Regions from separate parts of the Kitasatospora sp. cg17-2 genome, predicted to be linked through region 3. Evidence: riboswitches for the same ligand, from Rfam matches in the RefSeq annotation. Region 3 holds a riboswitch; each other region holds the start of a gene.

Region 1 (9,957 bases), 1.4 Mb from region 3:
CCTCCTCCGGGTTCATCGTCCCGACCAGCAGGAAGCGCGCCGCGTGCCGCACCGACACGCCCTCGCGCTCCACGTAGGAGCGGCCCATCGCGGCGGCGTCCAGCAGCAGGTCCACCACGTGGTCCTGGAGCAGGTTGACCTCGTCGATGTAGAGCACGCCGCGGTGCGCCCGGGCCAGCAGCCCCGGCTCGTACGCCTTGACGCCCTCGGAGAGCGCGCGCTCCAGGTCCAGCGAGCCGACGATCCGGTCCTCGGAGACGCCGACCGGCAGCTCGACCAGCTCGGCCGGGCGCCGCGAGGACGCCCCGCCGTCGTGCGCGCCGTCCGGGCACTGCGGGTCCGGGCCGGCCGGGTCGCAGGCGAAACGGCAGCCGTCGACGGTCGCGATGGACGGCAGCAGCCCGGCCAGCGCGCGCACCATGGTCGACTTGGCGGTGCCCTTCTCGCCGCGCACCAGCACCCCGCCGACCGCCGGGGAGACCGCGTTCAGCAGCAGGCCGAGCCGCAGGTCGGCCATGCCGACGATCGCGGTGAACGGGTATCGGACGTCACTCATGCATGCTCCCCAGGGGCTCCGGGCGGAAGGAACGGCAGCGATCCGGCCGCCGGCACCCCGCCCTCGATCAGCTTCCACAGCGCGTCGGTGTCGGCGTGTTCCTCGATCAGTTCGCCCAGCCGGTCCAGCCGGGCCTCCCGTGCGTCGGCGAAGGAGGTGTCCGGCGCGGGGACGAACGCCCGGCCGGCCGCCGCCGCGACCTCGCGCAGCAGCGCGCGCCGGAAGCCGTCGTTCTCCAGCGCGCCGTGCCAGGTGGTGCCCAGGACGGAACCGACCCGGCACCCGTCGAGGAACGGATCCCCGCCCTCCACGGTGACGATCCCGTGGTGGATCTCGTAGCCCTCGACCCGCTCGCCGAAGGCCTCGCCGACGGGCCGTCCGAGCACCTTCTCCACCCCGAACCGCACCCGGGTCGGCAGCAGTCCGAGGCCCTCCACCGGGCCCGCCTTCGACTCGACCTCGTCCACGATCGGGCCGGCCAGCATCTGGTAGCCGCCGCAGACGCCGAGCACCGGCAGTCCGGCCGCCGCCCGGGCCCTCAGCACCGGCTCGAAGCCGCGCTCGCGCAGCCAGCCGAGGTCGGCGACGGTGGCCCGGGTGCCGGGCAGCACCACCAGGTCGGCGTCGGCCAGCTCCTCCGGCCGGGTGGCCCAGCGGACCAGCACGCCGGGCTCCTGGGCGAGCGCGTCCAGGTCGGTGAAGTTCGACAGCCGGGGGAAGCGGAGCACCGCCACCCGCAGGACGTCGGCGCCCAGCGGGCCGCGCGCGGCGGTCCGGTCGACGACGGTGGACAGGTCGAGCGAGTCCTCGGCGTCCAGCCACAGGTCCGGCAGCATCGGCAGGGTGCCGAGCACCGGACGCCCGGTCAGTTCGCGCAGCATCTCCAGCCCGGGGGCCAGCAGCCGCGCGTCGCCGCGGAACTTGTTGACGAACCAGCCGGCCACGTGCCGCTGGTCCTCCGCCGACAGCAGCGCCAGCGTCCCGTACATCGCCGCGAACACGCCGCCCCGGTCGATGTCCCCGACCACGACGACCGGCAGTCCGGCCGCGGTGGCCAGGCCCATGTTGGCGATGTCCCGGTCCCGCAGGTTGATCTCGGCGGGCGAGCCCGCGCCCTCGCAGACCACCACGTCGAAGCGGGCGCGCAGGTCCGCCAGGCACTCCAGGGCCCGTTCCAGCAGCAGCGGCTTGCGCTCGCGGTAGTCCAGCGCGCCGACCTCGGCGACCGGGCGGCCCAGCAGCACCACCTGGCTGCGGCCGTCCGCGCCGGGCTTGAGCAGCACCGGGTTCATCGCCGCCTCCGGCTCGACCCGGGCGGCCTGCGCCTGCATCGCCTGGGCGCGGCCGATCTCGGCGCCGTCGGCGGTGACGAAGGAGTTCAGCGACATGTTCTGCGCCTTGAACGGCGCGACCGCGACCCCCTGGCGCGCCAGCCAGCGGCAGATGCCCGCCGTGACCACGCTCTTGCCGGCGTCCGAGGTCGTCCCGGCGACCAGCAGTGCCTTGCTCATGCCCGGTTCCTCCGCTTCCCGATCAGTACCGCCCGCAGCAGCAGGTGCCCGGCGACCGTCGTACCCAGGGCCAGCGCGCCCACCCGTCGCGAGAGCACGCAGGCCCGCTCGATGTCGTCCACCCCGACCGGCCGCAGTCCCTCGCCCAGCACCGGCCGGTGCTCGGTGCGTTCGCCGTACTGGAGCGTCCCGCCCAGCCGGACGCCGACCGCGCCGGCGAAGGCCGACTCGGCCTGGCCGGCGTTGGGGCTGGGGTGCGCGGAGCCGTCCCGCCGCCAGACCCGCCAGGCGGTGCGCGGCTCGGGGGCGGCGGCCACCGTCAGCAGCGCGGTCAGCCGGGCGCCCGGCCAGCCCGCCACGTCGTCCAGCCGGGCCGAGGCCCAGCCGAACCGGGCGTAGCGCGGCGAGCGGTGACCGACCATCGCGTCCAGGGTGTTCACCGCACGGAACGCCAGCAGCCCCGGGGTGCCGGCCAGACCGCCCCAGACCAGGGCGTTGACCACGGCGTCGGCGGTGTTCTCGGCCACCGACTCGACCACCGCGCGGGCGATCTGCTGCTCGTCCAGGGCGCTCGGGTCGCGTCCGCACAGGTGCGGCAGCCGTTCCCGGGCGGCCGTCAGGTCACCGGCCGTCAGCGCGCGGCCGACAGTGCGGGCCTCCCGGGTCAGCGAGGTGCCGCCGAGCACCGTCCAGGTCGCGGCGGCGGCGAGCGCGGCCCGGCCGAGCGGACGGCGGCCGAGCAGCCGGTCGGCGGCCACCGCGCCGGCCGCGACGGTGCCCACGCACAGCGCGGTGAAGGCGGTGCCGGCCGCGCGGTCGTCGCGCCACAGCAGCCGCTCCAGCCGGCCGGCGGCGCCGCCGAAGCCGGCCACCGGGTGGCCGCGGCGCGGATCGCCGAACCGGGCGTCGGCCAGGTACCCGGCGACGGCGCCCGCGCCGAACGCGGCGGCCCGGGTCAGCGGGCGCAAGGGAAGGCGGGTGGCGTGGTCGGCGGAGTGCTCGGCGGGACGTCCCGGCCCGGCGGGGCAGCCTGCATCGCGTGCGTGTCCTCACTCAGGGTCCGCGCCCTGGATCGACGTACCGGGGGTGAGAGTCTCCTGGCTCCCGGGTCGGACGCGCTCCCGGGCCTTCCGGCGGCCGCGAACGGCCCTCCGTGGCTTACCTCCGGTCGTGCTCCCCGGTGACAGTGGCGGGACCGCGCCGGACTCGCACCGGCTTCCTCTGCTTGCCTCCGTAATGGCTGAAGGATCCCATCACGGGCCCGAAGGGGGAGTCAACCGAGGTCGCGGAGGGGTTGGTCACACGCCGGAGCCCTGCCGGAGCCCTGCCGGCACCCGCCCCGGCAGCCGTCCGGCCGCCCGCCCCGGCACCCGTCCCGTGCCCGCCCCCGCCGCCCGCGTTCCCCGTCGCTACCTCCGAGCCCGCCCGCCGCCGGACCGCGCCCCGCTGTGCGATCCTCCACCCCCGCCGGGCGGCGCGCCCGGCCCGCTTCGTGCGTTCGTCGGCTGGGGCACCACCCGGCGCCGCGCCTACCGTCGGGACCCATGCGACCCCAGCGCCCCCACCTCTTCGCCCGCCCGGCCCGGTCGGCCCCGCCCGCCCCGCCGCCCCCGGTACCGTTCTCGCCCGCCGCCGTCCGCGCCCACCGCGCCGCCCTCGGCCTGACCCCGGAACAGGTCGCCGAGGGCATGGCCGCGCACGGCGTCCGGCTGCTCCCGGCCCACGTCCTCGGCTGGGAGAACGGCGGGCCGCCCCCCGGCGAGGAGGAGTTCCTGGCGCTGGCCCGGGCGCTGTGGTGCCCGCCCGAGCGGCTGATGGGCGTGCGCCCGGCGAGCCTGCGGGACTTCCGGCTCGCCCGCGAGCTGAGCCCGGACGGCGCGGCCCGCCGGATCGGCGTCCCCGCCGAGGAGTACCGGCACGCCGAGGCCACCGGTCAGTGGGACGGCGACGCCGGGCCGACGGCCGCGCTCGCGCACGTGCTGGGCCTGACCCTCCGGGAGCTGGTCGCCGCCACCGGCCGCCGGGAGGAGCTGGACCGGCGGCTGCGGCGCTGCGTCGAGGGCCGCTGGCAGGCGCAGGCCGGCGCGATCGTCCGGATCGTGCCGGTGGACCGGGCGGACCTCGACGCCGTGCTGCCCGTGCTCCAGGAGGAGCGGCAGGTGCCCGCGCACTGGGGGTCCGGCGGCTGGGGCCCCGCCGAGGGGGCGGCCGCGCCGTCCGACGCGACGGTCCCGCCGGCCGGGCGCTTCTGGGAGCTGCTCGCCCGACGGGAGCCCGCGATCCCCGTGTGAGGACCCGTCCGTTCTGGCAGTCTCGTTCCGACGGACCCGGTGCGACCTTCCTCACGGGGCAACCCGTACGGCCGTGTCCTGCTGGCCCGGCCGGGTCCCGGCCAGTGGACTGGGCTGTGACGTGGGTCCGGACACCGGTCGGCCCAGAACCGAGCAGCGGGGAGCGAGTATGCGTTGGGGAATCGCGGCCACCGTGGCGGCCGCCGCGGTCGGCACCGGGGCGGCCGTCCTGGTGATCGGCCGCCGGGCCTCGGAGCGGATGGTCCGCCCGGCCGGGGCCGCCCGGGAGCGGACCGGTCCGGTCGTGGTGCAGAGCCTGGGCGCCGGGCGGATCACCTTCACCCGGAGCGCGGCGAGCGAGCGCCCCGGCCGCTGGGCCGTCGAGTGGGGCGAGGACGGGCACGCCGTCGTCGAGGAGGTCCTGCACCGCGACGAGCAGGGCGTCACCCGCCGACTGGCCCGCGCCGACCGGGGCACCCTCACGGCCGGTACCGAGGTCCGCTTCACCCCCCGGGTGTACCTCGGCGACCCGGCCTCGGCGCTGGGCCTGACCTTCGGCGAGACCGCCGTCGAGGGCGAGCTGGGCGCGATGCCCGCCTGGTGGCTCGACGGCAAGCGCGGCACCTGGGTGATCCTGGTGCACGGCCCGGGCGCCGACCGGAGCCAGGTGCTGCCCGTGCTGCCCGTCCTGGAGCGGCTCGGCCTGCCCGCGCTGGCGGTCAGCTACCGGGGCGACGCGGGCGCGCCGGCCTCCCCGGACGGCCTGGGCCACTTCGGCGAGACGGAGTGGCGGGACGTCGAGGCGGCGATCCGGCTGGCGCTGGACGGCGGCGCGGGCCGGGTGGTCCTGTACGGCTGGTCGCTCGGCGCCACGATGGCCCTGCAGGCCGCCGCCCGGTCCGACTTCGCCTCCTCGATCAGCAGCCTGGTCCTGGACTCCCCGGTGCTGGACTGGCCGGCCACCGCCCGCCGGGACGCGGCCAGGGCCGGGTACCGCGGCGCGGCCGCCGAACTCGGCGCGCTGGCCGCCCAGGGCCGCACCGGCGTGGATCTGGCCGACTTCGCCCGCCTCGCCGAGGGCGCGGACCTCCGGGTGCCCACCCTGGTGCTGCACGGACCCGACGATCCGGTGGCGCCGTTCCGGGCCGCCGAGCGGCTGGCGGCCGGCCGTCCGTCGCTGGTGAACCTCCAGGCCTTCCCGGGCGGCGACCACGCCGCGCTGTGGAACACGGACCCGGACCGCTACTCCGAGACCCTGCGCCGCTGGCTCACGCCCTTCTGCTGAGCCGCCGCCACCGGCCCCCGGCCCCGGGCTCTCCGCCCCCGCCCCGCCGCGCGCTCCCCGCCGCGCCGCGCGGGGCCGGGGAGCCGGGTGCACCGGGTGCGCGCCGACCGGGCGGCGGTCGGCGCACGGGCCGACCGGGACCCCGCCCGGACCACCGGCCCCGCCCACCCCTCCGACCTGGCATGCACCCGCCACAAAGATCAAGCCAGTCGGTTTGGGCTCTGTTGCCCGATCTTGTCGATCCCCCCGAACCCCCGCCCCGCCCTGCGCGGACAACCGGATGTGACAGAAGGCCGGTACAAGGGGAAGACTGCTCGACGTGACGTCTCGGAATCCGCGCGACCGTGATGCCCCGCTCCCGCCGACCAACGGTTCCGGTGCGACGGTGACCCGTCTCCCCGGAACGGCCCACCGCCCCGCCGGCGCCAGGCCGGGAAGCCAGGGCGTACCCCGCCGACGAGGCCCCGCCCCCGCCCCCGGCCGAGGCCGGGTCCCCGTACCGGAGGGCTTCCCCGCACCCGCCGAGCTGGCCCCGCTGGCCCGCCGGATGCTGGTCGACGCCGTCCGGATCGCCCGCTGGGCCGGCGACCTCGACGAGGTCGACAAGCGCGGCGAACTGCTCCCGGAGGACGCCCGCGCGGCCGGCCGCGCCCTCGCCATGACGGTGGGCGCCGCCGCCAAGGCCTGGGGCCAGGCCCTGCTGGTCGGCCTGGTCGAGCCCCGCGACGGCGGCGCCGTCCCCGGCTGGCGCCTGCACGCCTGGGAGCACGACGACGAGGCGGTGATCCGCGGCTGGTCGACCCTGTTCGACGCCTGGACCCTGCTCGCCCCGGTGCCGCCCGCCGCCCTGCGCGGCGTGTTCGCCGTCCTCGCCGGGCAGGCCGTCGACCAGGCACCCCAACTGCTCTCCTTCCTGCACCTGGTGGACGGCCCGGTCGCCGACATCGAGCTGCTGGAGCTGCTCCGGCGCGGCCTGGACGAGCGCCGGGTCGGCGGCGGCGAGGGCGCCTTCGGCCTCTCGCCCGTCCCGCACGCGGCCTCCGCCGTCTCCGCCGTCCGCGGCACCTGCCGCGAGCCGCAGATCGACACCCCGGCCTCGCCCGCCGACGTCGCCGCCGTCCTGGACTGGATGCTCGACGGCCTGGCCGCCGTCGGCGCGCTGGTCCGCGAGGACAACGCGGCCGAGCTCTCCCCGCTCGGGCACTGGGCGGTGCGGGCCAAGCTGGAGGAGATCTGCACCGTCGCGCAGACCGCCGCCGGCCACATCGAGCAGAGCGCGATGGAACTGCTCAGCGCCTGCGCCGACTACTCGCCGGGCCCCGCCCGCGCCGAGTACCGGGCCTGGCTGGCCGCCCGCCCCGCCGACCGGGCGGTGGCCGAGCTGCTGGAGGCCGCGCAGGGCGAGGACGCCCTGGTGCGCGGCCTGGCCTTCGAGGCGCTGCGGGTGGCCGGATCCACCGCCGAGCAGGCCGTGCGGGCCGCCGTCGACGAGGCGGTGCTGCGCCCGTACGCGCTGCTGTGGCTGGCCGAGCGCTCGGACGAGGGGGTCTCCCCGGCCGATGTGCTGGGCGCGGAGGACGCCGCCTGGCTCTGGGTGGACACCGCCGCGGCCGTGCTGGACCACGGGGAAACGGAACTTCTGGTGGGCCATGTCGAGGGTGCCTCGGCCGGCGACCCGGTGCGGCTGTTCGCCCGGGCCCGGCAGTCCGGGCACCCCCGGGCGGCCTCGGTGCTGACGGCGGTCTCCGGCGTCCACCCGGACCCGGCGGTGGCCAGGGCGGCCCGCCGCTCGGCGTTCAGCGTCCACCGCGGCGGCGCTTGAGCCGTCGGCGGCACCCCCGTACCGGACACGCGTCCGGACACGCGTCCGGACATACGGAAGGGCCCGGCTCCCCTCGGGGAGCCGGGCCCTTCCGTTCGTCCTTCGGCGGTCGTCAGCCGATCCGCGACTCCGCGCGGCGGGCCCGCACGTCGCCGACCTTCTGGCCGACCTTGCGGCGGATCACCAGCAGCGGCGCCATCGCGGCGAGCGCGATCTGCGCGAACGCGCCGATGTGCAGCAGGGTGTCGCCGCCGGGGGCGCCGGTCGCCCAGGCCGCGAGGCAGCCGATCGAGAGCACGATCCAGCACAGCGTGGCGGTGGCCAGCAGCCCCTGCGGCTTCGGGTACTCGATCCGGCTGACCATGAGGTACGCGACGGCGAAGATCGCCAGCAGACCGGGCAGGAACGGCGGGTCGAGCAGCACGATGGCGATCACCGTCATCGCGCCCATCGGGCAGGGCATGCCCTGGAAGACCCCCGGCCGCATCTTCACGGTGGAGAACCGGGCGAGCCGCAGCACCACCGCCAGCAGCACGGTCAGCGCGATCAGCGCCGACAGCCGGCTGTTGGAGCCGGGCGAGACCATGCCCCAGACCGCGACGAAGTAGGCCGGCGCGATGCCGAAGCTGATCAGGTCGGCCAGGTTGTCCAGTTCGGCGCCGAGCGCGGAGGAGCGCAGCTTGCGCGCCACCAGGCCGTCGAACAGGTCGCACATCGAGCCGATCAGCAGCAGCGTGACCGCGGTGGCGGCGCTGTGCTTGTCCGGCGCGGCGTCCGGGTTGGTGATGTGCGGGACGAGCACCCCGGTGGTGATCGAGTAGATCGCCAGGAAGCCGCAGACGGCGTTCCCCAGGGTGAGGAAGTCGGCGGTGGACAGGTGCTGCGGAGAGCGCGGCGCGCGCAGCTCGCGGTCGCGGGCCCAGCGACGACGGCGCAGGGCCGTCTCCTCGTCGTCCAGGCCGACGATCGTCTCAGGATCAGTCACGGTCAAGGCGCGTCACCCCGGCGGTGGTCTTCTGGCCGACCTCGACGCCGACCTCGACGCCGGCCGGCAGGTAGGTGTCGACCCGGGACCCGAAGCGGATCAGACCGATCCGCTCGCCCTGCTCGACCTTGGTACCGGCGTCCACGTACGGCACGATGCGGCGCGCCACGGCGCCCGCGATCTGGACCATCTCGATGTCGCCGAGCTCGGTGTCGAAGTGCCAGACGACCCGCTCGTTCTGGTCGCTGTCCTTGTTGAACGCGGGCACGAAGCCACCGGGCACGTGCTCGACGGAGGTCACCGTGCCGGGCAGGGGCGCCCGGTTGACGTGGACGTTGAGCGGGCTCATGAAGATCGCCACGCGGGTCCGGCCGTCCGGCCACGCGTCGATGCTCTGGACCACGCCGTCGGCGGGGGAGATCACTCTGCCCGTGCCGATCTCACGCTCGGGGTCGCGGAAGAACCACAGCATGCCGGCGCCGAGCGCACAGGCGGGTACCGCCGCGAGGGCCCACTTGCCACTGCGCCGCGTGAGCGCGGTGGTCACGGCGGCCGTGGCGAGGGTGGGGACGAACCAGGGGGTGGCTCCGCGCGCGATGGTCACGCGGGGTCGCCGGCCGGCCGTCGTGGCAGCGAGGGCATCGCGGTCCGTGACGGAGGTGTGAGGGGACGGGCTGATGGGCATCGAAGACCTTTGTCGCGGGGGATCATGGCCGCTGGACGGGGGCCACCGCGGGATCGGGTAATAGAGGGACGTCTGCTGTCCCGGTGGATGCTATCGGGAGCACACGGTGGGTGGGCAACCCGCCTGCTCGTTCATGTGACCTGCGGGAGGCGCCGGTGCGCCCCCTTGTATACGACCGTAGCTCGACCCGGTCCGGTTCCCAAGGGACCCGGCGAAGCTGGTGACTCTTGTCTCAACCCTGCCCGGTCGGCCCCGCGGAACTGCCCGTCGGGGGCGCGGGACGGTATGCCGGAGCGGCCGCAGGGCGTGTGACAGCAGCTGTACGCCCTGCGGCCGCTCCGGAGCGCCGGTGTCGGCCCCGGGGCGGACCAGGCCACCGGGGCGGGACACGGCGCGGCGCCGGGACGGGCCCGCACGCCCGTCGTCCGGCGGTCTCGCGGGTCGGCCGCGAGCCCCGCGGCGGGCCGGTCAGCCCGCGATGCGGTACTCCTCCAGCAGCCGGCGCCCGATGATCATCTTCTGGATCTCCGCAGTACCTTCACCGATCAGCAGCATCGGGGCCTCCCGGTAGAGCCGCTCGATCTCGTACTCCTTGGAGAAGCCGTAGCCGCCGTGGATGCGGAAGGCGTCCTCGACGACCTCCTTGCAGTACTCGGAGGCGAGGTACTTCGCCATCCCCGCCTCCAGGTCGTTGCGCTCGCCGCTGTCCTTCTTGCGGGCGGCCATCACCATCATCTGGTGCGCGGCCTCGACCTTGGTGGCCATCTCGGCGAGCTTGAACTGGATCGCCTGGTGCTCGGCGATCTTCTTGCCGAAGGTGGA
Region 2 (9,957 bases), 2.4 Mb from region 3:
CGCCCGGGGTGGCACTGGCGTTCATGGCGCTGATCGCGCTCGGCGAGTGCGTCCGGATCACCCTTCCGGGCGATCGCGAGCAGGCGCCGATCGGAGCGGCGGGGGCGCTGGCGTACGCGCTGCTCGGTCCGCTGCGCGGGCTGCCGACCGGGCACGGCGTGCTCCAGGTGGTGGCGGTGACCGGCGCGGGCCTGCTGCTGGCGCTGTTGCCCGGGGCGCTGGCGCCGGCGCTGGGGCCGCGGCACGGGGTCCGTCGGCGGGTGCGGGCGCCCTGGCGGGAGCGGGCCCGCCGGGACGGCGCGGCGCGGCGGCTGCTCGGGGCGGCGTTCGCGGCCGCCGTGTTCCAGCCGCTCTACAACAGCGGGGTGGTGGACCGGTTCTCCGCCGACGGCCCGGCGTACGGGGCGTTCCTGACCGCCGTGGCCGCGCTGGCCGCGTTGTGCGACGCGGTGCTGGCGGCGGTGCTGCGGCGGGCCCGCAGCGGGCTGCGGTTCCCGGCCGGGCTGGAGGACGAGCTGCGCTCGCTGTTCGGGATCGGCTCGGCGATCGCGGCCACCGGGATGCTGGTCAGCCTGGCCGCCGGGGAGGTGGGTCTGTGGGCGCTGCCGCTGTTCTGCGCGCCGCTGCTGCTGGCGCAGGTGTCGTTCCGGCGGGCGGCGGCGGTACGGGCCACCACCGGGCAGACCATCGCCAGTCTGGCCAAGGCCACCGAGGTGGCGGGCTACACGCCGCCGGGGCACGCCCGCCGGGTGGCCGACACGGCCTGCGCGGTCGGCCGGGAGCTGGGCCTGGGTACCAGGGAGCTGGCCCTGCTGGAGTACGCGGCGCTGATGCACGACGTGGGTCAGCTGTCGCTGGTGGAGCCGGTGCCGGGCGGGGCGACGGCGCTGCTGCCGGACGAGGAGCAGCAGCGGATCGCCCGGCTGGGCAGTGAGGTGATCCGGCGCACCGGGGTGCCCCGGCAGGTGGCCGAACAGGTCGCCCGGCTGGCCGATCCGCACCCCGGGCCGGAGGGCGGCGGGCGGGCGGTGCCGCTGGCGGCGCGGATCATCCGGGTGGCGAACGCGCACGACGACCTGCTGACGGCGGCCCGGGGGCGCGGGCTGGGGGAGGCGGTCGGGCGCCTGGAGGTGCTGGAGGCGCTGCGGCTGGGGCGGGGGCGGTTGTACGACGCCAGGGTGGTGGACGCCCTGGTCCGGGTCCGCGGCTGAGGCCGGGGCGGGCGCGGGGGCGTCGCAGGGGGCGCTCGCGGGCGTCCGCGGGCGCTCGTCGGGCGGCGGCACGGCGTGCGCGGGGCGGACCCGGAGCGGGCGGGAGCCCGGGCCGGACCGGTCCGGCCCGGGGTTGAGGAGCCGGGGCGGGGCAGGCAGGCTGGGGTGGGGGCGGGTTACGGGCAACCTCGGCGGTGGGGAGCGCGGGCGGCGGCCGTCGTGGTTGGATGCGGTCGTAGCGTGGAACACCGACCCGGGGCGCCGGGCCCGTGACGCGGGAGCGGACACGGATGCGGACACCGACTTGAGCGGACGACGACGGCAGGGACGAACGTGAGGATCTTCCACCGGGCACGGCACCGGCCGTCCGCCACCTGGCGGCAGACGACCGATCGGGCCTTCACGCTGATCGGCGACGGACGCTACGAGGACGCCGGCGCGCTGCTGGTCATGGCGGCCGACCTGGAACCGTGGCTGTCGGACTCGTGGTTCAACCTGGCGCTGCTGCACAAGTTCCGCCGCGACTGGGAGCAGGCCCGGGCCGCCGGGCTGCGGGCGGTGGCGCTGCTGGACCGCGAGCAGGGCGCCCCCGACTGGTGGAACCTCGGCATCACCGCGACCGCGCTCCAGGACTGGCCGCTGGCCCGCCGGGCCTGGCAGGCGTACGGGCTGAAGCTGCCGGGCGGCCAGGGCACGCACGGCGACGGCCCGGTCAGCCTGGACCTGGGCACCACCCCGGTGCGGCTCTCCCCGGAGGGCGAGTCCGAGGTGGTGTGGGGCCGGCGGCTGGACCCGGCCCGGATCGAGGTGCTGTCGATCCCGCTGCCGTCCTCCGGCAGACGCTGGGGCGAGGTGGTGCTGCACGACGGCGCCCCGCACGGCGAGCGGGTCACCGACGGGGTGGCGTACCCGGTGTTCGACGAGATCGAGCTGTGGGCGCCGTCGCCGGTGCCGACCTACGTGGTGCTGCTCCAGGCGGCGACCGAGGCGGACCGGGACGCGCTGGAGCGGCTGGTCGCGGACGCCGGCTACGCGGCCGAGGACTGGACGTCCTCGGTGCGGCTGCTGTGCCGGGCCTGTTCGGAGAGTCGGATGGCCACGGACGACGGGAACACCGCCCACCACGACCCGCACGACGACGGGGACGCCGCGCACCCGGGCCACCTCAGCCACCTGAGCACCGGCGCGGGCGGGATGTCCTGGCTGGCCGAACGCGAGTGCGGGATCGCCGCGCCCGCGCACCTGGTGCGGACCCTGCTGGACCGCTGGGCGGCGGCCGCCCCCGGGACCCGGGCGTACCGGGATCTCGAAGAGGTCTGCTGAGTACCCTGGTGAGGTACGCGTAGTCCTATGGAAGCGGAAGACATGGCCGAGCAGCACGACCACGAGCACGAGCACGACGTGGAGGGGGCGGCGCCCGAGGCGCCGGTGAAGGTGGTCGGAACGGAGCCGGACCTGACCAAGGGCACCGCGCGCCCGATCACCGTGTTCGGCAACCCCGTGCTGCACCGCGAGGTGAAGGACGTGACGGCGTTCGACGGCGAGCTGTCCGACCTGATCGACGACATGTTCCAGTCGATGTACGCGGCGGAGGGCGTGGGCCTGGCCGCCAACCAGATCGGCGTCGACCTCAAGGTGTTCGTCTACGACTGCCCGGACGACGAGGGCGTGCGCCACATCGGGCACATGATCAACCCGGTGCTGGAGGAGTTCCCGAAGGACCGCCAGCGGGTCCTGGACGACGGCAACGAGGGCTGCCTGTCGGTGCCGACCGCCTATGCCGAGCTGCCGCGCCCCGAGTACGCCGCGGTGACCGGCCAGGACAAGGACGGCAACCCGATCCGCGTCGAGGGCACCGGCTTCTTCGCCCGCTGCCTCCAGCACGAGACCGACCACCTGTACGGCTTCCTCTACATCGACAAGCTGTCGAAGCGCGACCGCAAGGACGCGCTGAAGCAGATGGGCGAGGGCACGCCGCGCTACGCGACCGTCCCGAACAACTGACGTCCCGAACAGCTGGCGTCCCGAACAACTGAAGCCCGTACGGGAACGGCGAAGGGCCGGGGAGCGGAAGCTCCCCGGCCCTTCGTGCGTCCGGACCCCGGTGTCCCGGGGCGGCCCGGCCGCGGTCTAGAACTCGTCGTCGAAGGCGACCGAGCCCTCGACCGCGACCTGGTACGCCGACACCCGGCGCTCGAAGAAGTTGGTCAGCTCCTGCACGTTCTGGAGCTCCATGAACCCGAACGGGTTGGTCGAGCCGTACCGGATCGGCATGCCGAGGCGGGCGAGCCGCTGGTCGGCCACGGCCTGCAGGTACTCCCGCATCGACGCGGTGTTCATGCCGGGCAGGCCGTCACCGCACAGGTCCTGGGCGAACTGGAGCTCGGCCTCGACGGCCTCCTCCAGCATCTCCGTCACCTGCTGCGCCATCTTCTCGTCGAAGAGGTCGGGCTCCTCCTCGCGGACGGTGTCGACCACCGACATCGCGAAGTCCATGTGCATGGACTCGTCGCGGAAGACCCAGTTGGTCCCGGTCGCCAGGCCGTGCAGCAGGCCGCGCGAGCGGAACCAGTACACGTACGCGAACGCGCCGTAGAAGAACAGCCCCTCGACGCACGCCGCGAAGCAGATCAGGTTCAGCAGGAAGGCCCGCCGGTCGTCCTTGGTCTGCAGCGAGTCGATGTGGTCGACCGCGTTCATGTACTTGAAGCAGAACTGGGCCTTCTGGTGGATGGAGGGGATGTTCTCCACCGCGGCGAAGGCCGCGTTGCGGTCCTCCGGGTCCGGAAGGTAGGTGTCCAGCAGCGTCAGGTAGAACTGGACGTGCACCGCCTCCTCGAACAGCTGACGGCTCAGGTACAGCCGCGCCTCCGGGGAGTTGATGTGCTTGTACAGGCTCAGCACCACGTTGTTGGAGACGATCGAGTCACCGGTCGCGAAGAACGCGACCAGCCGGCCGATCATGTGCCGCTCGCCCTCACTCAGCTTCGCCAGGTCGGCGACGTCCGAGTGCAGGTCCACCTCCTCCACCGTCCAGGTGTTCTTGATGGCGTCGCGGTACCGGTCGTAGAACGACGGGTAGCGCATCGGGCGCAGCGTCAGCTCGAAACCGGGGTCGAGCAGCATCTTCTCGCGGTCGGGGGTGCTCACTGGCAGGCCTCGCAGGACTCGGGGTTCTCCAGGGAGCAGGCCAGCGCGGCCTCCTCCTCCGGGGTGAGGGTCGGGGCGCCCACGGTGACGGTCTGGGCCGGCACCGGCGCGGCGGCGCGGGCGGTGCCCGACGCGGCCTGGGCGATCCGGGTCGCCGGGCGCGAACGCAGGTAGTAGGTGGTCTTCAGACCGACCTTCCACGCGTAGGCGTACATCGAGCTGAGCTTGCCGATGGTCGGCGCGGCCATGAACAGGTTCAGCGACTGGCTCTGGTCGATGTACGGCATCCGGGCGGCGGCCAGGTCGATCAGCGCGCGCTGCGGCAGCTCCCAGGCGGTGCGGTACAGCGAACGGACCTCCTCGGGCAGCCAGCCGAGCTCCTGCACCGAGCCGTTGGCGTCGCGCAGCGCGTCCCGGGTCTGCTGGTCCCAGACGCCGAGCTCCTTGAGCTCGCGCACCAGGTACGGGTTGACCTGGAGGAACTCGCCGGAGAGGGTCTCGCGCTTGAACAGGTTGGACACCTGCGGCTCGATGCACTCGTAGACACCGGCGATCGAGGCGATCGTGGCGGTCGGCGCGATGGCCAGCAGCAGCGAGTTGCGCAGGCCGGTCGCGGCGATCCGGGCGCGCAGCGCCTCCCAGCGGTCGGCCCACTCGGGCGCGGCGCTCGGGAAGTGGTCGATGTGCAGCTCGCCGCGGGCGGCGCGGGTCTCCTCGTACGCCTCGTGCCGGCCCAGCTGCTCGGCCAGGTCGGCGGAGCGCTCGTAGGCGGTGAGCATGATGCGCTCGGCGATCAGCGTGGAGAGCTGCTTGGCCTCGGCGGAGTCGAAGTCCAGGCGGAGCTGGAAGAAGACGTCCTGCAGGCCCATCACGCCGAGGCCGACCGGGCGCCAGCGGTTGTTGGACGCGCCGGCCTCGGGGGTCGGGTAGAAGTTGATGTCCACCACGCGGTCGAGGAAGGTGACGGCGGTGCGCACGGTGGCGTCCAGCCGGTCCCAGTCCATCGCGTTCAGCAGGTCGGCGGCGGTGGCGCCGGCGGCGACGTGGGCACCGAGGTTGACCGAGCCGAGGTTGCAGACCGCGGTCTCGGAGTCGTCGGTGACCTCCAGGATCTCGGTGCAGAGGTTGGAGCTGTGCACCGTGCGGCCGGGCAGCGCGGTCTGGTTGGCGGCGCGGTTGGAGGCGTCCTTGAAGGTCATCCAGCCGTTGCCGGTCTGCGCCAGGGTGCGCATCATCCGGGCGTAGAGGGTCTGCGCGGGGATGGTGCGGACGGCCTTGCCGGCCAGCTCGGCCTTCAGGTACGCCTCGTCGAACTCGGCGCCCCACAGGTCGACCAGCTCGGGGACGTCGGCGGGGGAGAACAGCGACCAGTCGGCGTTGGCGTTGACCCGGCGCATGAACTCGTCCGGGATCCAGTGCGCCAGGTTCAGGTTGTGGGTGCGGCGCGCCTCCTCACCGGTGTTGTCGCGGAGCTCCAGGAACTCCTCGATGTCCGCGTGCCAGGTCTCCAGGTAGACGCAGGCCGCGCCCTTGCGGCGGCCGCCCTGGTTGACGGCGGCGACCGAGGAGTCGAGGGTGCGCAGGAACGGCACGATGCCGTTGGACTTGCCGTTGGTGCCGCGGATCAGCGAGCCGCGGGAGCGGATCCGGGAGTAGGACAGGCCGATGCCGCCGGCGTGCTTGGACAGCCGGGCGATCTGCGCGTAGCGGGAGTAGATCGAGTCCAGGTTGTCCAGCGGCGAGTCCAGCAGGTAGCAGCTGGACATCTGCGGGTGCCGGGTGCCGGAGTTGAAGAGGGTCGGCGAGGAGGTCAGGTACTCCAGCCGGCTCATCAGGCGGTACAGCTCGGCCACCTCGCGCACCGACTGCTCGGTGTCGCCGACCGCCAGGCCACAGGCGACACGGAGCAGGAAGTGCTGCGGGGTCTCGACGACCTTGCGGGTGATCGGGTGGCGCAGCAGGTAGCGGCTCTGGACGGTGCGCAGGCCGAAGTACTCGAAGCGGTCGTCGCCCTTGGCGTCGATCAGCGCGTCCAGGGTGGCGGTGTGCTTGGCGACGAAGGCGGCGGTGGTGTCACCGATCAGGCCCTCGGCGTGGCCGACGGCGATCGAGGTGGAGAACGAGACCACGCCCTGGGTCGCCGCCTCGTCGACGATCTCCAGCGCGAGCAGCCGGGCCGCGAGCTTCGAGTACTGCGGGTCCTCGGCGATCATCGACGCGGCGGCGTCGACGGCGAGTCCGCGCAGCTCGGCGAAGTCCGAGCCGGCGTGGCGGCCGCGGAGCGCGGCGGCGGCGACGTGACCGGGGTCCACCTGGGGGAGGTCGGCGCTGCGGTCGGTGAGGATGCGCAGGAGCGCACCGCCCGGGTCGGCGACCGTCGGGTCGACGGGGACGGAGCTGGAACCCTGGGCGGGCAGGACGACTGAGGCAGCGGTGGTCAAGGCGCTTCTCTCCTGGCGGCGGTCGACGGCGGTGGATCGGGGGCCGGGCCGTTCGGGGCAGGGGAGTACGCCGCGCGGACCCGTGGGCGCCGCTCGCGATTCGTCCCCGGCCCGCCCGCGAGGCCCGGAAATGGTGCTGGTGCGCATGGCCTCTGCGGGGAGGCGCCGGCACGCTGTCGGCAGGTACTCGGACTCGCGGGCCCCCTCGGGAGGAGGCCGCACACCGCTGCGGGGCAGTCCCGGATTCGCACCGGGTTCCCCTGCTTCGACAGCAGGAGTGAGCATACATCTAGTGGCGCTCGTCCGACGAAGCCCCACATGTAGTGTCGCGGCGCTGCGTGTCGCGGGTCGGGTGCGATAGGCTGCGGGGGCTTTCGGCGCCCCTCAGACCGGCCTGTGCCACTCCTGGGCGGGCTTGGCGGCGCACAGCCGCATCCGTACCTGGGAGCCGTTCCCGGTGCCCGTGGGGCCGGTCGCGGGGTTCTCCAGACACTTCCCGGAGTCCTCGTTCAGCAGCTGCCCGCCGTCGGTGGAGCGCCACCGCTGATCGGGCCGGCGGGTGCAGCCGGTGAGGACCGGGAACCCGATGTCGGGGTCCTCCAGACAGCGTCCGGCCTGGCCGACCGAGCCGTCCTCGCCCATGGTCCAGCTCTGCGCCGGGGAGCCGTCGCAGGTGGCGGCGCCGACCGCGGCCGGGTCGCCGGCCACCCGGCTGTCCAGGCAGTAGCCGGGCACCGCGGAGGTGATCGCGCCGCTGGGGCGGCCCGCGGCGACCTCGAACGAGAACGCGTCGGTGCCGAGGCCCGCGCCGCCCTCCCAGATCTCGAAGCCGGCCTGGACGGCGCACAGGTACGAGCCGGCCGGGACGTAGCCGCGCTGGACCGCGTCGCGGGTGAAGGCGCGCAGGTCGAGGTCGGTGACGACGTTGGTGGCGGAGGCCGCCTCGTAGGTGATCAGGGTGTGGCTGCTCTTCTTCGGCGCCTCGTACACCCGGTAGGCCTGGCCGCCGCTGCGCAGCTCGCCGGACTGCTTGCCGAACGGCGAGGTGCCGTTGCCGCGCAGCCAGATCATCACCTCGGCGCTCTCGGTGAAGGAGCAGCTGCCCCGGGTGGTGCTGTACCAGAGGTCGTAGGAGGCGTTCCAGACGCCGCCGTCGACCTGGGTGGTGCGCCAGGTGCTGGTGGCGTACCGCAGGTTGTCGACGGCGATGGGCAGCGGGCTGACGCCGTCGCTGCCGAGCGGGGTGCTGATGTGGGGGTAGGCGCCGGGGCCGCGGGCCGGGTCGGTGAGGTTGCCGCGGGCGACGGCGCTGCGGGTGACGGTGAAGGCGGCGCCGTCGTTGCCGCCGTGCACGCACAGGCCGCCGGTGGCGTTCCACTCGTTGGGGTTGATGACGTAGCGCCCGGAGTCCACCGGCTGCGAGGGGTAGCGGTTCTGCGCGGTGGAGCACAGCTCGCCGGGCTCGGCCGAGCTCAGCGGCGGTGGGGGCGGCGGCGGGGCGACGGCGGCGGTCGAGGGGGCGCTCTCGCGCGGGATCAGCACGGCGCACAGGCAGAGCACCAGGAGGGCGGTGGGCGCGAGCCACCACCAGGCGCGCGGCCGGGGACGCCCGGGGCCGGGCAGGAACGGGCGGAGCATGCTCTTCGCCTCCCAACGGGGTACTGGTGTTCGGTGTGCGGGCCGGCCGGTGCCTGGCGGCCTTCGAGGGGCGGACGGGCCCCGGTCGGTCGGGGGCTAGCCCGCCTCGGCCGACGGGGAGCTCCGGGGCTTGGTGGTGGTCGGCTTCCGGGGCGGGACGGTGCCCCCGGACGGCTTGGTGCCGGTGCCGCCGGTCGGCCTGGCGCTCGGCGAGGTCGGGGCCGGGGCCGAGGGCGTGGACGTGGCGGCGGGCGGCGTGGCGGGCGGAGCGGGCGGCGGCACCGTGAGCAGCGGCTGCGAGCGGACGGTCCACTGCCCGGCGTACCGGGGCGCGGACACCCCGGCGGCGTACGCGGCGCTGGCCGGGCCGGACGCGGTGACCCGCCAGTCGACCTCCTTGACGGCCTCGTACCAGATCAGGCCGATGATGTCCGGGTGCCGGGGCAACTGCTCGAACATCTCGGTGATCCAGCGGGCCTTCTGGCCGGAGCTGTCGGTGGCGGCGGTCTCGGTGATCACCACGGGCTTCTGGCTGAAGGCCCGCAGCTTCTTCAGCGTCGGCTCGAAGATCTGCTCGAAGGAGGCGTACTTCTCCAGGCCGACGGTGCCGTAGTAGCCGGACAGGCCGATCCAGTCGACGTAGTCGTCACCGGGGTAGAGCGAGTCCAGCGGGGTGGCGTTCTCGTAGTCGATGTTCGGGCTCCACACCCAGACCACCTTGTCGGCGCCGGCCTGCCGGAAGAGGTCGTGGACGTGCTTCCATGCCTGGACGTACTGGCCGCGCCGGTTGCCGTTGGCCTGCTCGGCCCACGGGTACCAGTAGCCGTTCATCTCGTGGGCGAAGCGCAGGGCGATCGGGTAGCCGAGGTTCTTGACGCCCTCCGCCCACTGCTTGATGTAGGGGTCGAACTCGCCGCCGACGATGCGGCTCAGCGCGTAGTCGGGCTGTTCGCCGCGGAGCTTGTCGACCTTGGACTCCTTGTGGAAGTCCCAGGGCTCCCAGGCGACCATCGGCATGATGCCGCGCTCGGCCACGGTGTCGAAGACCCGGCGGTCGAACCGCTTGTCCCACCAGCCGACCGAGAACTCCAGCACGTTCGGGTTGTGCTTCACGGCGGTGGCGAACTCCTCGACCGGGGCGAGGTCGTAGGGGCCGGCCTTGGTCATGAGGCCCATGAAGGCGCCGCCGGGGGCCGGGAAGGGGGCCGGCGCCGGGGCCGGTTCGGCGGGGGCCGGGGAGGGGGCGGCCGTCTCCTCGCCGCCCGCCGTCGGATCGGGAGCGGGGGCGGGGGTGTCGGCGGGCGTAGCGGCGGCGGTCGGGGCCGGCGCGGCCAGCGCGGCGACCAGCCAGTCCGGCATCGCGGTCGGCGCCTTGCCGGAGAAGGCGTACGGCTCGGGCGCGTGGCGGGCGTTGTACTTCGGCGCCAGCACGAAGGCGTAGCTGGCCAGCAGCGCGAGCGCGAGCAGGCCGACGATCCGGGGCACGGTGATCCGCAGCATCAGCGGCCGCCCTTCCG
Region 3 (9,957 bases):
CCTGGCCTACCACCTGATGGGCTTCGACACCCCGGTGTTCACGCCGATCTTCGTGATGAGCCGGATCACCGGCTGGACGGCCCACATCTCCGAACAGCTCGCCCACAACGCGCTGATCCGCCCGCTCGCCCGCTACGACGGCCCGGAGCAGCGGCCGGTACCGGTCTCCGCCTGACGGCGGTGGGTCCGTCCGACGGGCCCGGTCGCCGTCCGACGGGCCCGGGCTCCGGCCGGACGGACGGCCCCTGGCTCCGGCCGGACGGACGGCCCCTGGCTCCGGCCGGACGGCGACCGGGCCCGTTACCCCACACCCCTCCCGACCGGGCAGAATCATGGGCATGCGGCACATCTACGTCATCGGCATCGGTGCGGGCGACCCGGACCACCTCACCCTGCAGGCGGTCAAGGCCATCGCCCGCACCGACGTCTTCCTCCTCCTCGACAAGAACGAGCAGCGCCAGGACCTCATGCGGCTGCGCCGGCGGATGATCGAGGAGCACGCCCGGCCCGGCCACCGGGTGGTCGAGGTGCCGGACGCCGAGCGCGACCGGACCACTCCGGCCTACACCGAGGCGGTCCAGGACTGGCGCCGCCGCCGGGCCGAACTGGTCGGCCGGCTCGTCGGCGAGGAGCTGGGCCCGGACGGCACCGGCGCGCTGCTGGCCTGGGGCGACCCCAGCCTGTACGACAGTGTGACCGCCGTGCTGGACGAGGTGCTGGCGGCCGAGCCCGGCGCGTTCAGCTACGAGGTGGTGCCGGGCATCAGCAGCGTCTCGGTGCTCGCCGCCCGGCACCGCACCACCCTGACCCGGGTCGGCCGCCCGGTGCGCATCACCACCGCGCGCCGGCTGGCCGCCGAGGGCTTCCCGCCCGGGTCCGAGGACGCGGTGGTGATGCTCGACGGGCAGGCCGCCTTCGAGCGGATCGACCCCGAGGGCGTGCACATCCACTACGGCGCCTACCTGGGCGGCGAGGACGAGATCCTGGTCTCCGGCCCGCTCGGCGAGAAGGCGCCGGAGATCGCCCGGCTGCGCGCGGAGGCCCGCGAGCGCAAGGGGTGGATCATGGACACCTATCTGCTGCGCCGCACCGAGGACTGACCACGTGTCCGCCCCGGTCCAGGCGGACCGGGGCGGACCGGGGCAGACCGGGTCGAGTCAGCCCGCGAGTTCCTCGCGCAGGCGGCGGGCGGCGCCGACCAGGCTGTCCAGCGAGGCGCGGGTCTCCGCCCAGCCGCGGGTCTTCAGACCGCAGTCGGGGTTGACCCAGAGCCGCTCGGCCGAGATCGCGGCCAGGCCCGCCCACAGCAGGGCGAGGGCCTCCTCGGTGCTCGGCACCCGCGGGGAGTGGATGTCCCAGACGCCCGGGCCGACCTCGCGCGGGTAGCCGGCGGCGGCGAGTTCACCGGCGACCTGCATGTGGGAGCGGGTGGCCTCCAGCGAGATCACGTCCGCGTCGAGCTCCTCGATCGCGGTCATGATCGCGCCGAACTCGGCGTAGCACATGTGGGTGTGCACCTGGGTGTCGGCCCGCACGCCCGAGGTGGCCAGCCGGAAGGACTCGGTGGCCCAGTCCAGGTACGCCGGGCGGTCCGCGGCCCGCAGCGGCAGCGTCTCGCGCAGAGCGGGCTCGTCGACCTGGACGACGGCGGCGCCGGCGGCCTCCAGGTCGGTGACCTCGTCGCGCAGGGCGAGGGCGACCTGCCGGGCGGTCTCCCCGAGCGGCTGGTCGTCGCGGACGAAGGACCAGGCGAGCATGGTGACGGGGCCGGTGAGCATGCCCTTGACCGGGCGGTCGGTGAGGTCCTGGGCGAAGCGGAACCAGTCGACGGTCATCGGGTGCGGGCGGGAGATGTCCCCGGCGAGCACCGGCGGGCGCACGTAGCGGGTGCCGTAGGACTGCACCCAGCCGTGCCGGGTGGCGAGGTAGCCGGTGAGCTGCTCGGCGAAGTACTGGACCATGTCGTTGCGCTCGGGCTCGCCGTGCACCAGGACGTCCAGGCCGGCCTTCTCCTGGTAGGCGATCACCTCGCGGACCTCGGCCTCCATCCGCTCCCGGTACGCGGCGGCGTCGATCCGACCGGCCGTCAGATCGGCGCGGGCGAGCCGCAGTTCGGTGGTCTGCGGGAAGGAGCCGATGGTGGTGGTCGGCAGCAGCGGCAGGCCGAGGCGGGCGCGCTGGGCCTCGGCGCGCTGCGGGTAGGCCTGCGGGCGGCGGGCGTCGTCCGCGGTGACGGCGGCGGTGCGGGCGCGCACGGCCGGGTCGCGGGTGATCGGCGAGCCGGCCCGGGAGGCGAGGTCGGCGCGGTTGGCGGCGAGGTCGGCGGTGATCGCGCCGGTGCCCTCGCGCAGTGCGCGGGCGAGCAGGGCGACCTCGGTGGCCTTCTGCCGGGCGAAGGCGAGCCAGCGGGCGATCTGCGGGTCGACGTCGCGTTCCAGGGCGGCGTCGATCGGCACGTGCAGCAGGGAGCAGGAGGGTGCGACGTCGACCCGGTCGGCGAGGCCGAGCAGGGTCGCCAGGGTGGCGAGCGACTTCTCCAGGTCGTTGATCCAGATGTTGCGGCCGTCGACGACGCCCGCGACCAGTCGCTTGCCCGGCAGGCCGCCGACGGCGGCGAGGTCGTCCAGGTTGGCGGCGGCGGGGCCGGTGAAGTCCAGCGCCAGGCCCTCGACGGGTGCCTTGGCGAGCACCGGCAGGGCCTCGCCGAGGCGGTCGAACCAGCTCGCGACCAGCAGCTTCGGCCGGTCGGTGAGGGCGCCGAGCTCGCGGTAGGCGCGGGCGGCGGTGTTCAGTTCGGCCGGGGTGCGGTCCTGGACGAGCGCGGGCTCGTCCAGCTGCGCCCAGTCGGCGCCGGCGGCCTTCAGGGCGGCGAGCAGTTCCGCGTAGACCGGCAGCAGCCGGTCGAGCAGGGTGATCGGCTCGAAGTCCGCCGCCACGCCGGGGGCGGGCTTGGCGAGCAGCAGGTAGGTGACCGGGCCGACCAGAACCGGCCGGGCCTCGTGGCCGAGCGCGAGCGCCTCGGCGAGTTCGCCGACCGCCTTGGCCGGGTTCGCGACGAAGACCGTGTCGGGGCCCAGTTCGGGCACCAGGTAGTGGTAGTTGGTGTCGAACCACTTGGTCATCTCCAGTGGCGCGACGTCCTGGGTGCCGCGCGCCATGGCGAAGTACCCGTCGAGCGGGTCGGCGTCGACGGCGGCCCGGTGGCGGGCCGGGATCGCCCCGACGGCGACCGTGGTGTCGAGCACGTGGTCGTACAACGAGAAGTCACCGGTGGGGACTTCGAGCACGCCGGCGTCGGCGAGCTGCCGCCAGTTCTCCCGGCGCAGCTCGATGGCGGCGTCCCGGAGGGCGTCGGCGGTGACGGTGCCCTTCCAGTAGCCCTCGATCGCCTTCTTGAGCTCCCGGTTCCGGCCCTGGCGGGGGTAGCCGTGCACGGTCGCCCGGGTGGCCGCGGCTGCGGACTTCGCTGTCAAGGGACTCTCCTTCGCGAGTCTTGCTCCTCAAGTGCCCGGTGACGGGACGAGGGCGCGAAGGGACGACGAGCCGGACGGTGGCCGCCGCGAACGGACGTGCCTCAACCGCCTGCTGTGGTCGCCGACCCGCCCTCGAGGTCATCGGACAGCCGCCCGCGGTTCCTCCGCGGACGGGCAGCGGGCAGGTCTTCGGACTCGCGGGCACGCTCACCCTCGTCGAGGGCGGACACCTACTGGCCGTCGCTTCCCGGGCCCGGCTCGGACCCAGTGCGTATGACGGCGGTCGTTCCCGCTCACCGCTGCGGGGCAGTCCCGGACTGGCCAGTCGAAAGGCGTCACCGGGTTCCCTCTTACGACGTCCTGCCTGGCGGGCAGGACGAACCAGCTACGGGGTCAGCCTAGAGGCAAACCACCGGTCGGGGCGACGGATTCCACCGCGGTGTCCACGGATCGGGACCGGGGGCCGTCGGCGGCCGGGGTGCCGGACTCCCCCGGCGGGGCCTCGAAGCGCACGGTCGGCTCGAAGTTGGCGCGGCGGGCGGCGCGGCGGAAGACGGTCAGGACGGCGGGGCCGACCACGAGGACGGCGACGAAGGTGGTGACGGCGCGGCCGGTGTCCCAGCCGAGCGAGGTCGCCACGTCGAAGAGCAGGTAGCGGTGCCACTGCTCGGTGAACGGCAGCCCGGGCAGGTAGGCGATCGAGCTGTTGGGGTCGGTCGAGAACGGCCAGAAGGAGAGGTTCAGCAGGAAGCCGAAGAGGTAGCCGGAGAAGGCGCCGTAGAGGGCCAGCACCGGCACCTCCCAGCGCCGTCGCAGGGGCGGCAGCAGCCCGGCGAGCAGGCCGACGAACGCGCAGCCGAACATCTGGTACGGCATCCAGGGACCGACCCCGCCGGTCAGCAGGGCGGAGGCGAACAGCGAGGTGCAGCCGAGGGTGAAACCGAAGCCCGGGCCGAAGACCCGACCGGCGAGGACGAGGACGAAGAAGACCGTCTCCACCCCCGCCGTCCCCGCACCCAGGGGGCGCAGGCCCGCGTTGACGGCGGAGAGCACGCCGAGCATGGCGAGGGCCTTGGCGTCGATGCCGCCCGCCGAGATCTCGGCGACGACGACGGCGAGCACCAGGAGCATCAGCGCCCCGAAGATCAGCGGCGGGGCGTAGGAGGAGCCGAACTTCCCCGGGGCGACGACGAACGGCCAGGTGAAGGCGACGAGCCCGATGAAGGCGGCGAGCGCCACGACGACGCGGGCGCGGCCGGGGATCCGGACGGCGGTCATCGGGCCGCCCCCGCCGATTCGAGCGCCTCCGTGACCTGGCGGACCGTCAGATAGGCCAGCGGGGCGAGGATCTTGGCGGTCTGCGGGGCGAAGGTCGGCGAGGCGACGACGACCTCGTCCGTGCGGCCGTCCGCGACGATCTCGCCCTCGGCCAGCACCACCACCCGGTCGGCCGCGGCGGCCACGAACTCGACGTCGTGGGTGGAGACCACGACCGTGCGGCCCTCGGCGGCGAGGGCCGCCACGATGCCGGTGAGCGCCTCCTTGGCGTGGTAGTCCAGGCCGCGGGTGGGCTCGTCCAGCAGTACCACCCGGGGTGCGGCGGCCAGTTGGATCGCCAGCACCAGGGCCAGCTTCTGGCCCTCGGAGAGGTCGCGGGGGTGGGTGCCGTCCGGGATGCCGGGGGCGAGGCGGTCGAGGATCCCCCGCGCGGTCGGCCCGGCCTCCCCTCCCGGCACGCGGCCCGATTCCAGATCGCTCTGGGCCAGCTCCTGGGCCACCGACTCCAGGTACAGCAGGTCCGTCGGGGTCTGCGGGACGAGCCCCACCAGCCGCCTGGCCTCCGCCGCCGTGACCCGTTTGGGGTCCTTGGACGGCCCGCCGTCCTCCCGGAGCACCCGTACGCTGCCGCCCTGCCGGGGCCCGGAGCCCTGGAGGGCCCACAGCAGCGAGGACTTGCCCGAGCCGTTGCGCCCCATCAGGGCGGTGACCTGGCCGGCCCGGAGCTCCAGGCCGACCTCCCGGACGGCGGTCACCGGCCCGTACCGGACCACGATCCGCTCGGCGGACAGCACGGTGCCGCCCTCGGCGGCGCCGCGGCGCGGCGCCGGTGCCGGGCGCGCGGCCAGGGTCTCCCGCAGCGGGGCGGCGGCCCGGCGGGCGTCCCGGACCGAGAGCGGCAGCGGGCTCCAGCCGGCCAGCCGGCCGAGCTCGACGACCGGCGGCGCGATCGAGGTGTCCCGGAAGACCTCGGCGGGCGGGCCGTGCACGACGGTGCCGTCGCCGGGCAGGTAGGCCACCCGGTCGGCGTACTGGACCACCCGCTCCAGGCGGTGTTCGGCGAGCAGCACGGTCACTCCGAGGTCGTGCACCAGCCGGGTGATCGCGGCGAGCACCTCCTCGGCGGCCGTCGGGTCGAGCGCGGAGGTCGGTTCGTCCAGGACCAGCACCCGGGGGTGCGCGGTCAGCACCGAGCCGATGGCGACGCGCTGCTGCTGGCCGCCGGACAGCTCGTGCAGCGCGCGGTGGCGCAGCTCGGCGAGGCCGAGCAGGTCGAGGGTCTCCTCGACCCGCTTGCGCATCACCTCCGGCGGGACGGCCAACTGCTCCATCGCGTAGGCGAGTTCCTCCTCCACCGTGTCGGTGACGAAGCCGGCCAGCGGGTCCTGCCCCACCACCCCGACCACGTCGGCCAGTTCACGCGGCGGGTGGTGCGCGGTGTCCCGGCCGTCGACGGTGACCCGGCCGCGCAGGGTGCCGCCGGTGAAGTGCGGCACCAGACCGTTCACGGCGCCGAGCAGGGTCGACTTGCCGACGCCCGTCCGGCCGACCACCAGGCAGAGTTCGCCCTCCGGGACGTGCAGGTCGACGTCGCGCAGGACGGGGGCACCGCGGCCCTCGTACAGCACGCCGACCCGGTCGAATCGGATCACTTGCTCACCTCGGTGGTCGTGCGGTCGGACGTGGTGCGGTCGGACGTGGTGCGGTCGGACGTGGTGCGGTCGGACGTGGTGCGGTGGTCGCCGGTGCGCGCCGCCGGGCGCGGCCCGGGCGGGGTCGCGGGCTCGGGCCGGCGGCCGGGCGGCGGCGCGATCGCCCCGGTGGCCCCGGCCAGCAGCAGGGCCAGCACCGGGACGACCGGCAGGCTCGGCCACGTCAGCGGATACAGCGAAGGATTGAGCTCGGTGGCGTCGTAGCCGACGGTCCCGAAGAGCAGCACGGCGGCGGCCACCCCGCAGCCGGCCACCCCGAACTCGGCGGCCCGCCAGCGGTCCGGCCGGTAGCTGGTGCGCCGCACCCGGCGCCCGCCGAGCGCCAGGCCCGCCGCGCACAGGACGGCCCCGGCCACCAGTGCGGGAAGTCCCAGGGCGGCGGGGGCCGTTCCGTCCAGCAGGCCGTACACCCCGGCGCAGAGCCCGCACATGCCGAGCAGCATCAGGACGCCCGTGGTGCGGCGGGACCGGCGGGTGGCCGTCCCCGCCCGTCCGTAGCCGCGCGAGTCCATCGCGGCGGCCAGGTGCAGCGAACGCTCCAGGGCGTCCTCCAGCACCGGGACGACGATGCTGCGCAGCGCGCGGACGCCCTTGGTCCGGCCCGCCCGCAACCTCCGTGCCCGCGCGACCCGTTGGACGCTCTGGACCAGTTGCGGGGCGACGCTGAGCGACACCGTCACGGCGACGCCGAGCTCGTAGAGGGCGGCGGGCAGGACGCGCAGGGCGCGCTTGGGGTTGGCGAGGGTGTTGGCGGCGCCGATGCAGCAGATCAGACAGGCCAGCCGCAGCCCGTCGAAGGCCGCCGAGAGGGTGGCCTCCAGGGAGACCGGCCCGCCGATCTCGATGCCCGCGTACCAGGCGGGGGTGGGGATGTGCGGGAGCGAGAACAGCAGGTGGTCGTGCGGGGTGATGCCGGTCGCGAAGACGCAGCGGAAGACCACCCGGATCGCCACCACGGTGAGGGCCAGCCCCAGGTAGTACCCGAAGCCGCGCGCCCACGGGGCGTCGGTGCGACGGGCGGTGACCACGTAGCCCAGCACAGCGAGCACGAGCAGGAGCAGCAGCGGGTTGGTGGTGCGGCTGGCCGCCGTCGCCAGGGCGAGCGCCCAGGTCCACCAGGCGAGCGGGTGCAGGTTCCGCGGACTGCGCCGGCCCCCCGCGAGCCGCCCGGGGGCGGCGGACGGGGAGCTGGCGGAGCGCTTGTCGGGCGTGCTCACCCGATCACTCGGCCTGTCGGCGGCGGCGCCGCGCGGTGAGCACGGTGGCCACGCCGAGCACCACGACCAGGACGGCGCCCACCACGGCCGGGACCATCGAGCCGGAGTCGTGCGGGGCGTCGGCAGCCGGTGCCGCGTCCACCACCACGGGGCCGCTCGCGTGCGCGGGCTGCGACGTACTGGCGTCGGGGGTGGGCACGGCGGTTTCGGTGGCGGCGTCGGTGGCGGGCTGGGTGTCGACGGTGGCCGGCTCCGCCGAGGGGTCCCCGGTGGGGTCGGCGGTGGCCGCCGGGACCTCGGGCTCGGGAGCGGTCGGCGCGGGCGCGTCGGCCGGCGGGTTCGCCGGGGCGGTGGCGGGCCGGGTGGTGGCGGGTGCACCGGCCGTGCCGGCGGACGTACCGCCGGTGGTGCCGCCGGTGGTGCCGCCGGTGGTGGTGCCGCCGGTCGTGGGCGGGCGCTTCGTGACGGGCGCGCCGCCCGAGCCCGTGCTGCCGCCGCCCGTGCCACCGGCGGTGCTGCCGCCCGAGGAGCTGGACGAACCCGAGCCGGAGGACGCGCCGCCGCTACCGCCCGAGGAGCCGCTCGCGCTCCCTCCCGAGGATCCGCCCGAGGAGCCGCTCGACGAACCCGAGGAACCGGCCGAACTCGTCCCGGACGAGCCGCCGTTCGCGCCGCCGGTGCTCCCGCTGCTGCCGCTGCCACCGGCGGTGCCGGTAGTGCCGCCGCCACTTCCACCGGTGCTGCCACCGCCGCCCGAACCCGCGGGCGGCTGGGGCGGTTCGGGAGTCACGGGCGTGGTCCCGCCGCCCGGGGTCGTGTTGTGCGCCCGCAGGGTGTCGGGCGAGACGGAGGGACGGCCCTCGGTGCCCTCGATGTTGGTGCCGCCGAAGATCCACAGATCGACGCTGCCGGGCTTCGGCTGATAGCTCATCGCGCCCAATTGGCTGTACGACCAATCGTTCTGGCCGGGATCGGCGTGCCAGTACGACCAGTACGCCGTGGCCGGCGGCGTCAGGACGCACTTCTCCTGGTCCGGCGTCGGGAACTGCTTGCCGCCCTGGAAGCCGCTGTAGCCGATGCGGCAGATGAACGCCGGACCGTCGTGCCCGGTCCCGGTGGTCTTCCAACCGCCCTGGTTGAGCAGGACGTACCCGGTCGTGGGGGTGGTGCCGCAGGAGCGCAGCAGCGGACCGCCCCACTTGCTGAAGTCCACCGCCAGCACCACACCGGAGGTGGTCGTGCACTCCTCGATCGGCAGCGGCGAGGCGGCGGCCGGACCGGCGGCCGCGCCGACGCCGCCGAACGCGACGGCGAAGGTCAGTGCGGCGGCCCCGGTCAACCGGCCGAACCGCCCGCTCACCGGTGACGCCCCGGGGCGGTTCCGGTCCGGCGCCGGGCGACGAGCACGGCCGCCGCACCGAGCGCGGTCAGCAGCCCGGCGGCGCCGGTGAGCACCAGGGTCTCGGTACCGGTACTGGCGAGGCCGCCACCGGTGCCGGTACCACTGCCGCCCCGGACCGGGACGGCCACCACCGGTGCGCCGACGCCACCGCGGACGGGCTCGTCGATGCCCCCGGCCACGGGGGCATCGACGGCCGGAGGGACGGACGTGCCGGGGAGGACGGGAGCCCCGGAGGCCGCCGGGGAGGCGGTGGCGGTCGGGGAAGCGGTACCCGGCGGAGTCGTGCTCGGCGTCGCGGTCGGGCTCGGTGTACCCGTGGCAGTCGGCGTCCCGGTAGCGGTGGCGGTAGCGGTGGCCGTAGCGGTCGGCGTCCCGGTCACGGTCGGCGTCACAGTCGGCGTCGCCGTCGCCGTGCCGGTCGGCGTAACCGTAGCCGTAGCAGTCGGAGTCGGAGTCGGAGTAGCCGTGGCAGTCGGCGTAACAGTCCCGGTCGCCGTAGGCGTGGGCGTGGGCGTCCCGCCCACCTCCCGCCGCAGCGTCCCGAAGGAGATCCCGGTCGCGCCACCCAGCGCCTGCGTGGACGCCCGCACGTCCGAGCCCCGCTGCCCCTCGGAGGCGACGTTGAAGCCGCCGTCCTCGTTCTGCTGACCGGCGAGGAAGTCCAGCGCCTTCGCGATCGCCGCGACATGGGCGGACCGGCGGAGCGTCATGCCCTGGACCGCGAGCGCGGCCGAGTTGGTCGAGTCGCCGGCCGCGCCGGGGAAGCCGCCGTCGGCGAGCTGCCGGCCCGCGATCCAGGCCACGCCCCTGTCGACGGCCGCCGCGGCCTCGTCACCGGGGGCGAGGGCGAGCGCCATGACGGCCATCGCGGTGCT

What was found. A riboswitch is a leader RNA that binds a small molecule or an ion and turns the genes downstream of it on or off. The one in region 3 is predicted to bind cobalamin.
Region 1: linked by a shared signal. The riboswitch ahead of ACW14Y_RS29530 (cobalamin biosynthesis protein) and the one ahead of metE (5-methyltetrahydropteroyltriglutamate--homocysteine S-methyltransferase) in region 3 are both predicted to bind cobalamin.
Region 2: linked by a shared signal. The riboswitch ahead of ACW14Y_RS25475 (ribonucleoside-diphosphate reductase subunit alpha) and the one ahead of metE (5-methyltetrahydropteroyltriglutamate--homocysteine S-methyltransferase) in region 3 are both predicted to bind cobalamin.

Annotation. Positions count from the first base shown of each region.
Region 1 is NZ_CM132923.1:6,985,023-6,994,979, forward strand. Features, by position in the region: gene ACW14Y_RS29520 (putative cobaltochelatase) at 1-556, opposite strand, end outside; gene ACW14Y_RS29525 (cobyric acid synthase) at 553-2,067, opposite strand; gene ACW14Y_RS29530 (cobalamin biosynthesis protein) at 2,064-3,035, opposite strand; cobalamin riboswitch at 3,139-3,337, opposite strand; gene ACW14Y_RS29535 (helix-turn-helix domain-containing protein) at 3,612-4,358, shown strand; gene ACW14Y_RS29540 (alpha/beta hydrolase family protein) at 4,528-5,643, shown strand; gene ACW14Y_RS29545 (hypothetical protein) at 6,029-7,465, shown strand; gene ACW14Y_RS29550 (CDP-alcohol phosphatidyltransferase family protein) at 7,578-8,456, opposite strand; gene ACW14Y_RS29555 (phosphatidylserine decarboxylase) at 8,443-9,135, opposite strand; gene ACW14Y_RS29560 (acyl-CoA dehydrogenase family protein) at 9,604-9,957, opposite strand, start outside.
Region 2 is NZ_CM132923.1:6,025,844-6,035,800, forward strand. Features, by position in the region: gene ACW14Y_RS25455 (HD-GYP domain-containing protein) at 1-1,211, shown strand, start outside; gene ACW14Y_RS25460 (tetratricopeptide repeat protein) at 1,545-2,534, shown strand; gene def (peptide deformylase) at 2,577-3,215, shown strand; gene ACW14Y_RS25470 (ribonucleotide-diphosphate reductase subunit beta) at 3,342-4,337, opposite strand; gene ACW14Y_RS25475 (ribonucleoside-diphosphate reductase subunit alpha) at 4,358-6,778, opposite strand; cobalamin riboswitch at 6,964-7,125, opposite strand; gene ACW14Y_RS25480 (GH12 family glycosyl hydrolase domain-containing protein) at 7,187-8,440, opposite strand; gene ACW14Y_RS25485 (glycoside hydrolase family 26 protein) at 8,537-9,940, opposite strand; gene ACW14Y_RS25490 (glycosyltransferase family 2 protein) at 9,940-9,957, opposite strand, start outside.
Region 3 is NZ_CM132923.1:8,427,262-8,437,218, reverse strand. Features, by position in the region: gene ACW14Y_RS35420 (bifunctional 2-methylcitrate synthase/citrate synthase) at 1-175, shown strand, start outside; gene cobF (precorrin-6A synthase (deacetylating)) at 339-1,100, shown strand; gene metE (5-methyltetrahydropteroyltriglutamate--homocysteine S-methyltransferase) at 1,158-3,473, opposite strand; cobalamin riboswitch at 3,637-3,874, opposite strand; gene ACW14Y_RS35405 (ECF transporter S component) at 3,867-4,751, opposite strand; gene ACW14Y_RS35400 (ABC transporter ATP-binding protein) at 4,748-6,403, opposite strand; gene ACW14Y_RS35395 (CbiQ family ECF transporter T component) at 6,400-7,680, opposite strand; gene ACW14Y_RS35390 (hypothetical protein) at 7,685-9,040, opposite strand; gene ACW14Y_RS35385 (prenyltransferase/squalene oxidase repeat-containing protein) at 9,037-9,957, opposite strand, start outside.